Regions from separate parts of the Streptomyces sp. WMMC940 genome, predicted to be linked through region 1. Evidence: riboswitches for the same ligand, from Rfam matches in the RefSeq annotation. Region 1 holds a riboswitch; the other holds the start of a gene.
The links. Region 1 has a riboswitch for cobalamin ahead of cobN (cobaltochelatase subunit CobN). Riboswitches for the same ligand answer to the same signal wherever they lie in the genome.

Region 1 (5,593 bases):
CCTGAGCGCAGCGCCTCTCGGGCCCGGGCCACCACCCCGGGCGAGTACGCGAGGTCGCGGACGAGGTCGACCATGCCGCAGGCGTGGATCATCCGCACCGCGACCTGGCCGACGTCGGCCGGGAGCGCGTCGAGCGCGGCCTCTGCGCGGATCGTGGCAAAGGACTGGCGGTAGATCTCCGCGCCGTCCTTCTCGTAGTCGAACACGGTCTTGTCGCTCATTTCGTCGTACGGGTTCGGGCTGTGGCGATGGTGCCTTCGAGCTCGGCGCGGGACGGCACGGGTACGGAAGTGCCGTGCGCGGTCACCCGGTACGCGCCGTCCCCGGTGGCCACGACGTCCACGTACTCCCCCTGCGGACGGCCGCAGCGCCGCTCGCAGCCCGACCAGTACACGGGCAGGCCGCCCCGGCCGGGGGTCACGTCGGCCCGCACGTCGGCCAGGGACTTGGCGCATCCGGGCCGGCCGGTGCACGCGCCCACCCCCCACCAGGGCGAGTCGGTGCCGGTGACGAGACCCGCCCGCCCGAGGGTGTCGAGCCGCGCCCGCGCCGTGCCGCGGTCCGCGAACCCCGGCACGACGACCCCGCGCCACGGGGTCAGCCGCACCTCGTCCGCGGGCGCCGGCAGCAGCTGCCGCAGTTGCGCGACGGTGAGCCGACCGAGTGGAGCGGCGACGGACACGGTCCAGCCGTCCGGTCCCTCCACGACACCGGGCAGCGGTCCGGTGCCGGGCCCCTCGGGCCGATCCACAGGCGGGCCCGGGGCCGGATCCGGGGTGGAGCATTCCGTTCCGGTGAGGAGGGGGAGCGGTTCCGCCGCCACCCCCGCTCGCACCAGCCACCCGTCCACGTCGATGTCCTGCCCCTCCGGCAGCTCCCGCACGCGCCACGCGCCCGTGCCCGCCCCGGCGGCCGCGGTCAGGAACGCCTCCGCCGCGGCGAGCGCCGCGCGTGCGGCGTCGGTGGCACGTACACGGAAGGCGTGGCGCCCGACCCGCAGCACCGCGCGCCCGTCCGTCCCTGCGAGCAACGTCACATCCGCGCCGAGTCCGGCGACATCGCCCCGGCCGTCGTCCAGGGCGAACAGGAACCGGCCCGAGAGCCTCGCCGCCCGGTCGCTCGCGCACAGCAGGGCGTCCAGCTCCCGGGCCCACAACTGCACGTCGGCGCTGCCGAGTCCGTCCAGTCCGGCCAGCGGCGAGGCCACGACGTTGCGCACCCGCTCATGGGCCTCGGCGGGCAGCAGCCCGGCGTCACGCAGCAGTTCCGCCAGTTCCGCCCCGCAGCCGTCCGCCAGGCCGCGCAGCTCGGCGTTCCCCCGGGAGGTGACGCTCAGAGCCCCGTCGCCCAGTCGCTCGGCCGCGGTGGCCAGCACACGCAGCTGATGCTCGGTCAGCAAACCGCCGGGAAGGCGGAGTCGGGCCAGCCGCCCGTCGTCCGCCGCATGCAGCCGCAGCGCGCCCGGGCAGGCGTCACTCCGGTCCCGTATGCGGGGTTCGCCCCGGTCCGGGGGTGTTGTGGGTGTGGGCGGCATGGCGGCGAGCATACCCACGTCCTTCCAGGTGGCCGCCCTGCCGGCGGGCCGCAGCCTCTACTATGCAGAACGGCACAGGGTCCCAGGGCCCTAGGGAGGAAGCCCGGTGGGAATCCGGCGCGGTCCCGCCACTGTGAACCGGGTCCCGGCGACGGGGTCCGGTGAGTCAGGAACTCCCGCCGACCACGACCACCCGGGGCGCGGAAACCCCGAGGAAGGCCTGCGCACGCGATGACGCACGCGACGATCCTGCTGCTGTCGACCTCCGACACCGACCTGCTCAGCGCCCGCGCCGCCGAGGGCCCGGTCCGGTACCGCTTCGGGAACCCCTCCCGCCTCCCACTCGACCGGCTCCCCGAGCTCCTCGACGGCATCGATCTGGTCGTCGTGCGCCTCCTCGGCGGTGTCCGCGCCTGGCAGGAGGGCCTCGACGCGCTGTCGGCGCAGGGCCGGCCGGTGGTCGTCCTCACCGGCGAACAGGCCCCGGACGCCCAGCTGATGGAGACGTCCACCGTCCCCATCGGCATCGCGGCCGAGGCCCACGCCTACCTCGCCCACGGCGGCCCGGACAACCTGGAGCAGCTCGCCCGGTTCCTGTCGGACACCGTCCTGCTCACCGGCCACGGCTTCGCACCGCCCGCGCCCGCCCCCACGTGGGGCGAGCTGGAGCGCACCCCGCGTCGCGACAGCGGCCCGGTCGTCGCCGTGCTCTACTACCGGGCCCACCACATGAGCGGCAACACCGCCTTCGTCGGCGCCCTGTGCGACGCCGTCGAGGACGCCGGCGGCCGGGCCCTCCCGCTCTACGTCGCCTCGCTGCGCGCCCCCGAGCCGGAGCTGCTGGAACGGCTCCGCGACGCCGACGCCGTCGTCACCACCGTCCTCGCCGCCGGCGGCACCCGACCCGCCGAGGCCCAGGCCGGAGGGAACGACGAGGCGTGGGACGCGGGCGCGCTCGCCTCGCTCGACGTGCCCGTGCTGCAGGCCCTGTGCCTGACCGGGCCGCGCAGCGCCTGGGAGGAGAGCGACGAAGGGCTGTCCCCGCTGGACGCCGCTGGCCAGGTCGCCGTCCCCGAGTTCGACGGTCGCCTCATCACCGTGCCGTTCTCGTTCAAGGAGATCGACGAGGACGGCCTCCCGGCGTACGTCGCCGACCCCGAGCGCGCCGCCCGCGTCGCGGGCATCGCCGTGCGCCACGCCCGGCTGCGGCACATCCCCAACGCCGAGAAGCGCCTCGCGCTCGTCCTCTCCGCGTACCCGACGAAGCACTCCCGCATCGGCAACGCCGTCGGCCTCGACACCCCGGCCTCCGCCGTGGCGCTGCTGCGCCGGCTCCGCGACGAGGGCTACGACTTCGGTACCGAGGAGATCCCCGGCCTGGCGTCCGGCGACGGCGACGAACTGATCCGCGCGCTCATCGAGGCCGGCGGCCACGACCAGGACTGGCTCACGGAGGAGCAGCTCGCCCGGAACCCGGTCCGCATCCCGGCCGCCGACTACAAGCGCTGGTACGCGACCCTGCCGCAGGAACTGCGCGAGCACGTCGAGGAGCACTGGGGCCCGGCGCCCGGCGAGATGTTCCTGGACCGCTCCCGCAACCCGGAGGGCGACATCGTCCTGGCCGCCCTGCGCCGCGGCAACCTGCTGATCGTCATCCAGCCGCCACGCGGATTCGGCGAGAACCCGATCGCGATCTACCACGACCCCGATCTGCCGCCCTCGCACCACTACCTCGCCGCCTACCGCTGGATCGCGTCCCCGCAGTCGAATGGGGGTGCCTCCCAGGCCGAAGGCTCTGGGGGAGGGTTCGGCGCGGACGCGATGGTCCACCTCGGCAAGCACGGCAACCTGGAGTGGCTGCCCGGCAAGAACGCCGGGCTGTCCGCGGCCTGCGCGCCCGACGCCGCGCTCGGCGACCTGCCGCTGGTGTACCCGTTCCTGGTCAACGACCCGGGAGAAGGCACCCAGGCCAAGCGCCGCGTCCACGCCACCCTCGTCGACCACCTCGTCCCGCCGATGGCCCGCGCCGACTCCTACGGCGACATCGCGCGCCTGGAGCAACTGCTCGACGAGTACGCCCAGATCTCCGCCATGGACCCGGCGAAGCTGCCCGCGATCCGCGCCCAGATCTGGACCCTGATCCAAGCGGCGAAGCTCGACCACGACCTCGGGATGCAGGACCGCCCCGACGACGACGGCTTCGACGACTTCCTGCTGCACGTCGACGGCTGGCTCTGCGAGGTCAAGGACGCCCAGATCCGCGACGGACTGCACGTCCTCGGCAGCGCGCCCACCGGCCCCGAGCGGGTCAACCTCGTCCTGTCGATCCTGCGTGCCCGGCAGATCTGGGGCGGCACGACCGCCCTGCCCGGACTGCGCGAGGCGCTCGGCCTCGACGAGTCCGCCGCGACCCGGACCACCGCCGACGAGGCCGAGGCCAGGGCCCGCGCCCTGGTCGAGGCGATGGAGGACGCCGGCTGGGACCCGGCCGCCGTCGCCGCCGTGGCCGAGGGCCACGGCGGGGCCGTCGCCGACATCCTCGACTTCGCCGCCCGGGAGGTCGTCCCGCGCCTCGCCGCCACCACCGACGAACTCGACCACGCCGTCCACGCGCTGAACGGCGGCTTCGTCCCGGCCGGACCGTCCGGCTCGCCGCTGCGCGGCCTGGTCAACGTCCTACCGACGGGCCGGAACTTCTACTCCGTCGACCCCAAGGCCGTGCCCTCCCGCCTCGCCTGGGAGACCGGTCAGGCCCTCGCCGAATCCCTCCTGGAGCGCTACCGCACGGACAACGGCTCCTGGCCGACGTCCGTCGGACTGTCCCTGTGGGGCACGAGCGCGATGCGCACCGCCGGCGACGACGTGGCCGAGGCGCTGGCGCTGCTCGGCGTCCGCCCCGTCTGGGACGACGCCTCCCGCCGCGTCAACGGCCTCGAACCGGTCCCGCTCGCCGAGCTCGGTCGCCCCCGCATCGACGTCACCCTGCGCATCTCGGGCTTCTTCCGCGACGCGTTCCCGCACGTGATCGGCCTCCTCGACGACGCGGTCCGGCTGGCCGCCTCGCTCGACGAGCCCGCCGACGACAACTTCGTACGCGCCCACGCCCAGGCCGACCTCGCCGAGCACGGTGACGAACGGCGCGCCACCACCCGTATCTTCGGCTCCCGCCCGGGCACGTACGGCGCCGGACTGCTGCAGCTGATCGACTCCCGCGACTGGCGCACCGACGCCGACCTCGCCGAGGTCTACACGGTGTGGGGTGGCTACGCCTACGGCCGCGGCCTCGAAGGCCGGGCGGCGCGGGAGGAGATGGAGACGGCGTACAAGCGGATCGCGGTCGCGGCGAAGAACACCGACACCCGTGAGCACGACATCGCCGACTCCGACGACTACTTCCAGTACCACGGCGGCATGGTCGCCACCGTGCGCGCCTTGCGCGGCACCGCGCCGGAGGCGTACATCGGCGACTCCACCCGCCCGGAGACGGTCCGCACCCGCACCCTCGTCGAGGAGACCTCCCGCGTCTTCCGGGCCCGCGTGGTCAATCCCAGGTGGATCGAGGCGATGCGCCGCCACGGCTACAAGGGCGCCTTCGAACTCGCCGCCACAGTGGACTACTTGTTCGGCTACGACGCCACGACGGGCGTGGTCGCCGACTGGATGTACGACAAGCTCGCCCAGGCGTACGTCCTGGACCCGGAGAACCGCGAGTTCCTCCAGCAGGCCAACCCCTGGGCCCTCCACGGCATCGCGGAACGACTGCTGGAGGCGGAGTCCCGCGGTATGTGGGAGAAGCCCGACCCGGTGGTCGTCGACGCCCTGCGCCAGGTCTTCCTCGAGACGGAGGGCGACCTGGAGGGCGACGGCTGACCGGGGCCCCACCGCGGAAGCACTCCGGCCGTACCCGGCCACCGCCCGGCGATGTCCGGACCGGACCGGCGACGGCCGGAGTGCTTCCGTTTTTGTCTGGGACACCCCGAATTCCCTGTACGGAGCGCTAGGGTTCACTCACGTGCCGGGGTGTGAGGTGGGTCACCCCGCGTGTCTTTCGGGCTGCCC
Region 2 (5,593 bases), 1.2 Mb from region 1:
CACTCCAGGTACTCGCGCATCGACTGGGTGTTCATTCCCGGCAGACCGTCGCCGCACAGGTCGCGGGCGAACTGCAGCTCCGCCTCGACCGCCTCCTTCAGCATGTCCGTGACCTGCTGCCCGAGCGCGTCGTCGAAGAGCTCCGGCTCCTCCTTGCGGACCGTGTCCACGACCTCGAACGCGAAGTTCATGTGCATGGTCTCGTCCCGGAAGACCCAGTTCGTCCCGGTCGCCAGTCCGTGCAGCAGACCCCGCGAACGGAACCAGTACACATAGGCGAAGGCCCCGTAGAAGAACAGCCCCTCGATGCAGGCCGCGAAGCAGATCAGGTTCAGCAGGAAGCGGCGGCGGTCGGTCTGCGTCTCCAGCCGGTCGATCTTCTCGACCGAGTCCATCCACCGGAAGCAGAACTGGGCCTTCTCCCGGATCGACGGGATGTTCTCCACCGCGGCGAAGGCCGCGGCGCGGTCTTCGGGATCGGGCAGATAGGTGTCCAGCAGGGTCAGATAGAACTGGACGTGCACGGCCTCCTCGAAGAGCTGCCGCGACAGGTACAGGCGCGCCTCGGGGGAGTTGATGTGCTTGTACAGCGTCAGCACGAGGTTGTTCGCGACGATCGAGTCGCCGGTCGCGAAGAAGGCGACCAGGCGGCCGATCAGGTGCTGCTCGCCCGGGGTCAGCTTGGCGAGGTCGGCGACGTCCGAGTGGAGGTCGACCTCCTCCACCGTCCAGGTGTTCTTGATGGCGTCCCGGTAGCGGTCGTAGAAGTCCGGGTAGCGCATCGGGCGCAGCGTCAGCTCGAAGCCCGGGTCGAGCAGGTTCTTGGCGTTCATAGCAGCCGGCGCGGGGCGCCGTCCTCCAGTGGTGGTGTGCGGATGCGGGGCGGAGTTACTGGCAGGCCTCGCAGGACTCCGGGTTCTCCAGGGAGCAGGCGACGGCGTCGGGGTCGGCCGCCTGCTGGACGGGGATGGTGGCGGCGGCCGGCGCCGCGCCCGAGGCGGCGCGGGCGATCCGGGTCGCGGGGCGGGAGCGCAGGTAGTACGTGGTCTTCAGGCCCTGCTTCCACGCGTACGCGTACATCGAGGAGAGCTTGCCGATGGTCGGCGTCTCCATGAACAGGTTCAGCGACTGGGACTGGTCGAGGAACGGGGTGCGCGCCGCCGCCATGTCGATCAGGCCGCGCTGGGGGATCTCCCAGGCGGTGCGGTACAGCGCCCGGACCTCCGCCGGGATCCAGTTCAGGCCCTGCACCGAGCCGCCCGAGTCGCGCAGCGCCTCACGCGTCTGGGCGTCCCACACGCCGAGCTTCTTCAGGTCGTCCACCAGGTAGGAGTTGACCTGGAGGAACTCGCCCGAGAGGGTCTCGCGCTTGAAGAGGTTGGAGACCTGCGGCTCGATGCACTCGTACACACCGGCGATCGACGCGATCGTCGCCGTCGGCGCGATCGCGAGGAGGAGCGAGTTGCGCATGCCGGTGGCGGCGACGCGCTCGCGCAGCGCGGCCCAGCGCTCCGGCCAGGCGAGTTCCGCGTCGTAGTGGTCGGGGTGCAGCACCCCGCGTGCGGTGCGGGTCCGCTCCCAGGCGGGGAGGGGCCCGTTGCGCTCCGCGAGGTCGCAGGACGCCTCGTAGGCGGCCAGCATGATCCGCTCCGCGATCCGCGTCGACAGGGCCTTCGCCTCGGCGGAGTCGAAGGGCAGCCGCAGCCTGAAGAAGACGTCCTGGAGGCCCATGGCGCCGAGGCCCACCGGGCGCCACTTGGCATTGGAGCGGCCGGCCTGCTCGGTGGGGTAGAAGTTGATGTCGACGACCCGGTCGAGGAAGGTGACGGCGGTGCGGACGGTGTCGTCCAGCCGCTCCCAGTCGATCACGTCCCCGCCGTCGGCGGCGTCCTGCACCACGAACGCGCCGAGGTTGACCGAGCCGAGGTTGCAGACGGCGGTCTCGCCGTCGTCGGTGACCTCGATGATCTCGGTGCAGAGGTTGGAGGAGTGGACGACGGTGCCGGGCTCCGCGGTCTGGTTGGCGGTGCGGTTGGAGGCGTCCTTGAAGGTCATCCAGCCGTTTCCGGTCTGGGCGAGGGTGCGCATCATGCGCCCGTAGAGCTCACGGGCGGGGATGGTGCGGCGGGCGAGTCCGGCGGCCTCCGCCCTGCGGTAGGCGGCGTCGAAGTCGTCGCCCCACAGGTCCACGAGGTCGGGCACGTCGGCGGGGGAGAACAGCGACCAGTCGGCGTCGGCGTTCACCCGGCGCATGAACTCGTCGGGGATCCAGTGCGCCAGGTTGAGGTTGTGCGTGCGGCGCGCCTCCTCGCCGGTGTTGTCGCGCAGCTCCAGGAACTCCTCGATGTCCGCGTGCCACGTCTCCAGGTAGACACAGGCCGCGCCCTTGCGCCGACCGCCCTGGTTGACGGCCGCCACCGACGAGTCCAGCGTGCGCAGGAAGGGCACGATGCCGTTGGAGTGCCCGTTGGTGCCGCGGATGAGCGAACCGCGGGAGCGGATGCGGGAGTACGACAGCCCGATGCCGCCGGCGTGCTTCGAGAGCCGTGCGACCTGGTGGTAGCGCTCGTAGATGGAGTCCAACTCGTCCAGCGGCGAGTCCAGCAGGTAGCAGGACGACATCTGGGGGTGCCGGGTGCCGGAGTTGAAGAGCGTGGGGGAGGACGGCAGGTAGTCGAGGCGGCTCATCAGCCCGTAGAGGGAGGCCACTTCGTCCAGGGCGCGCAGGGAGTCGTCCTCGGCGAGACCGCAGGCGACGCGCAGCATGAAGTACTGCGGGGTCTCGATGACCTCGCGGGTGATGGGGTGCCGGAGCAGGTAGCGGCTGTAGAGGGTGCGCAGGCCGAAGTAGCCGAAGCGGTCGTCGGCGGCCGGGTCGACCAGCGAGTCGAGGCGCCGGGCGTGGGCCTGGACGAACGCGGCCGTGCGGTCCGCGATCAGCCCCTCGCGGCTTCCCACGGCGATGGAGGCGGAGAACGCGGTCGCTCCCTGCCCGGCGGCCTCCTCCGCGATGGTGAGGGTGAGCAGCCGGGCCGCGAGCCGGGAGTACGCCGGGTCCTCGGAGATCAGGCCGGCGGCCGCCTCCGTGGCCAGTTCGCGCAGTTCGGCCTCGTCCGAGCCCGCGTGCCGGCCCCGGAGGGCGGCGGCGGCGACCCGGCCGGGGTCGGCGTCGGGCAGGTCCGCGGTGAGCTCGGTCAGGGTCCGCAGGAGCGCGGTGCCTGGTCCGTCGGCGAGCTGCGCTGAAGCAGGATCGGGCGGCGCGATGGTCACGGGGTGCTCTCCCTCGCTCGGTTGGGGGCCGGCGGGGCAGGGGCACGGACGCACACCCGGGCAGGGCGGACCGCGTCCACCGGCCTTTTCCGCGAGGCCCGGACGTCTGGGCACCCGGGCCGGAGGGTCCGGGCGCACCGTCGGCAGGTCCTCGGACTCACGGGCGTACGAGGACCTGGATCAGGCCCGCGCACACCGTCACACCGTTGCGGGACAGTTCCGGATTCCCACCGGATTCCCCTGCGGCGACAGCGAGCATGAGCATACATGTGGGGGCGGTGAGTTGCGGAACCCCCCACATGTTGTGTCGTGACCGCTCGAGGCCCGGGCACGGAGACGGGCGGACACGGACGCCCGTCCGGTCCGGGTGTCCGTACGGAGCCGGGCCGCGCCACGGTGCCGTCAGGGCAGCGTGCCCCGCGGGTAAGGCGACGGGCCTCCGCGTTCCCCGGCGGGGAACGCGGAGGCCCGTGTGCGGCCTTCGGCGCGGACGCTCAGCAGCAGCGGAACCCCTTGCGGGGGTCGGCCTCCCGCTCGTCCATGCGGCAGCGTTCGAACTCGCGGCGGGACATGACCTCCGCGTCGGGGTCGTGCGACCGTGCATGGGCCACGTAACGGTCGTACACCGACTCGCCCGAGACCTCGCGCACGTACCAGCGGATCCAGTTCACCGCCCGCCGTACTCCGCCCACCGCAGTCATGGCTCCCACGGTACTCACGCCTTGCCGCTGCCCGCGGCCTCGGAGTCCGCGGCGCCGGCCGACTCGGGGGCCGGGGCGCCGGCGCCGACCGCCGCGAGCTCCGCCTTCTCCTCCCTGGTGGCGAACAGCCCGGCGGGCGCGACCAGTTTGGACTCGACGTACGGGACCTCGGCGAGCCGGACGGTCTCCGGCTTGCTGACCGCCTTGAGGCAGACCCGGCCGGCGTCGGCCAGGACCACCACGATGAGCAGGGCGAACAGTGCGCAGAGCACCCCGTCGACGGTGGAGTTGGTGACGATGGTGTGCATGTCGTCCATCGACTTCGCCGGAGCCAGCACCTCGCCGGAGTCGATGCCCGCCTGGTACTTGTCGCGCTGGGCGAAGAAGCCCACCTTCGGGTCGCCGGAGAAGATCTTCTGCCAGCTGGCGGTGAGGGTGACGGTGGCGTCCCAGGCGAGCGGGACGGCCGTGACCCACGCCCACTTGAGACGTCCGGACTTCACCAGCAGCGTGGTGCAGACGGCCAGGGCGACGGCCGCCAGGAGCTGGTTGGCGATGCCGAAGAGCGGGAAGAGCTGGTTGATTCCACCGAGCGGGTCGTGCACGCCGACCCAGAGGAAGTAACCCCAGCCGCCGACGACGACCGCGCTCGCGAACCAGACGCCCGGCTTCCAACTGACCTGCTTCATCGGCTTGTAGAAGTTGCCCAGCGTGTCCTGGAGCATGAAGCGGCCCACCCGGGTGCCCGCGTCGACCGTGGTGAGGATGAAGAGCGCCTCGAACATGATCGCGAAGTGGTACCAGAACGCCTTCAGCCCGGCGCCGCCGATGACCGCGGAGAAGATCTCCGACATGCCGAGCGCGAAGGTCGGCGCGCCACCGGTGCGGGAGAGCAGTGTCGCCTCCTCCACGTCCTTCGCGGCCTGCGACAGCTGCTCGGGGGTGACGGTGAAGCCGAGGTTTGCGACCGCCTGGGAGGCGGAGTCCACCGTGGTGCCGATGACCCCCGCGGGGGAGTTGATCGCGAAGAACAGCCCCGGGTCGAGGATGCAGGCGCAGATCATGGCCATCACTGCCACGAACGACTCGGTCAGCATCGCGCCGTAGCCGATCATCCGGATCTGCGTCTCCTTCTGGATCATCTTCGGGGTGGTGCCCGAGGAGACCAGGGAGTGGAAGCCGGAGAGGGCGCCGCACGCGATGGTGATGAAGACGAACGGGAACAGCGAGCCGGCGAACACCGGTCCCTGGCCGTTGCCCGCGAACTCGGTGACGGCCGGCATCTTCAGCGTCGGCAGCGCGACGACCACGCCCAGCGCGAGCAGCACGATGGTGCCCACCTTCATGAAGGTGGAGAGGTAGTCGCGCGGCGCCAGGAGCAGCCAGACCGGGAGCACGGAGGCCAGGAATCCGTAGATCACCATCCAGATGACCAGGGTGCCCGGCTCCAGGGTGAAGAAGCCCGCCAGGGAGGAGTCGGCGACCCAGCCGCCCGCGATGATCGCGAGCAGCAACAGCGCGACGCCGACGACCGAGACCTCGGTGACCCTGCCCGGCCGCAGTGTCCGCAGGTAGACGCCCATGAACAGGGCGATCGGGATCGTCATGCCGATGGAGAAGAC

Region 2: another riboswitch for cobalamin. It lies ahead of O7595_RS10505 (ribonucleoside-diphosphate reductase subunit alpha); the one in region 1 lies ahead of cobN (cobaltochelatase subunit CobN).

Annotation. Positions count from the first base shown of each region.
Region 1 is NZ_JAPZBC010000001.1:3,609,141-3,614,733, reverse strand. It holds gene O7595_RS15865 (precorrin-8X methylmutase) at 1-221, opposite strand, end outside; gene O7595_RS15860 (hypothetical protein) at 218-1,534, opposite strand; cobalamin riboswitch at 1,592-1,728, shown strand; gene cobN (cobaltochelatase subunit CobN) at 1,766-5,404, shown strand.
Region 2 is NZ_JAPZBC010000001.1:2,424,377-2,429,969, reverse strand. It holds gene O7595_RS10510 (ribonucleotide-diphosphate reductase subunit beta) at 1-833, opposite strand, end outside; gene O7595_RS10505 (ribonucleoside-diphosphate reductase subunit alpha) at 889-3,270, opposite strand; cobalamin riboswitch at 3,396-3,535, opposite strand; gene O7595_RS10500 (YbdD/YjiX family protein) at 3,765-3,971, opposite strand; gene O7595_RS10495 (carbon starvation CstA family protein) at 3,986-5,593, opposite strand, start outside.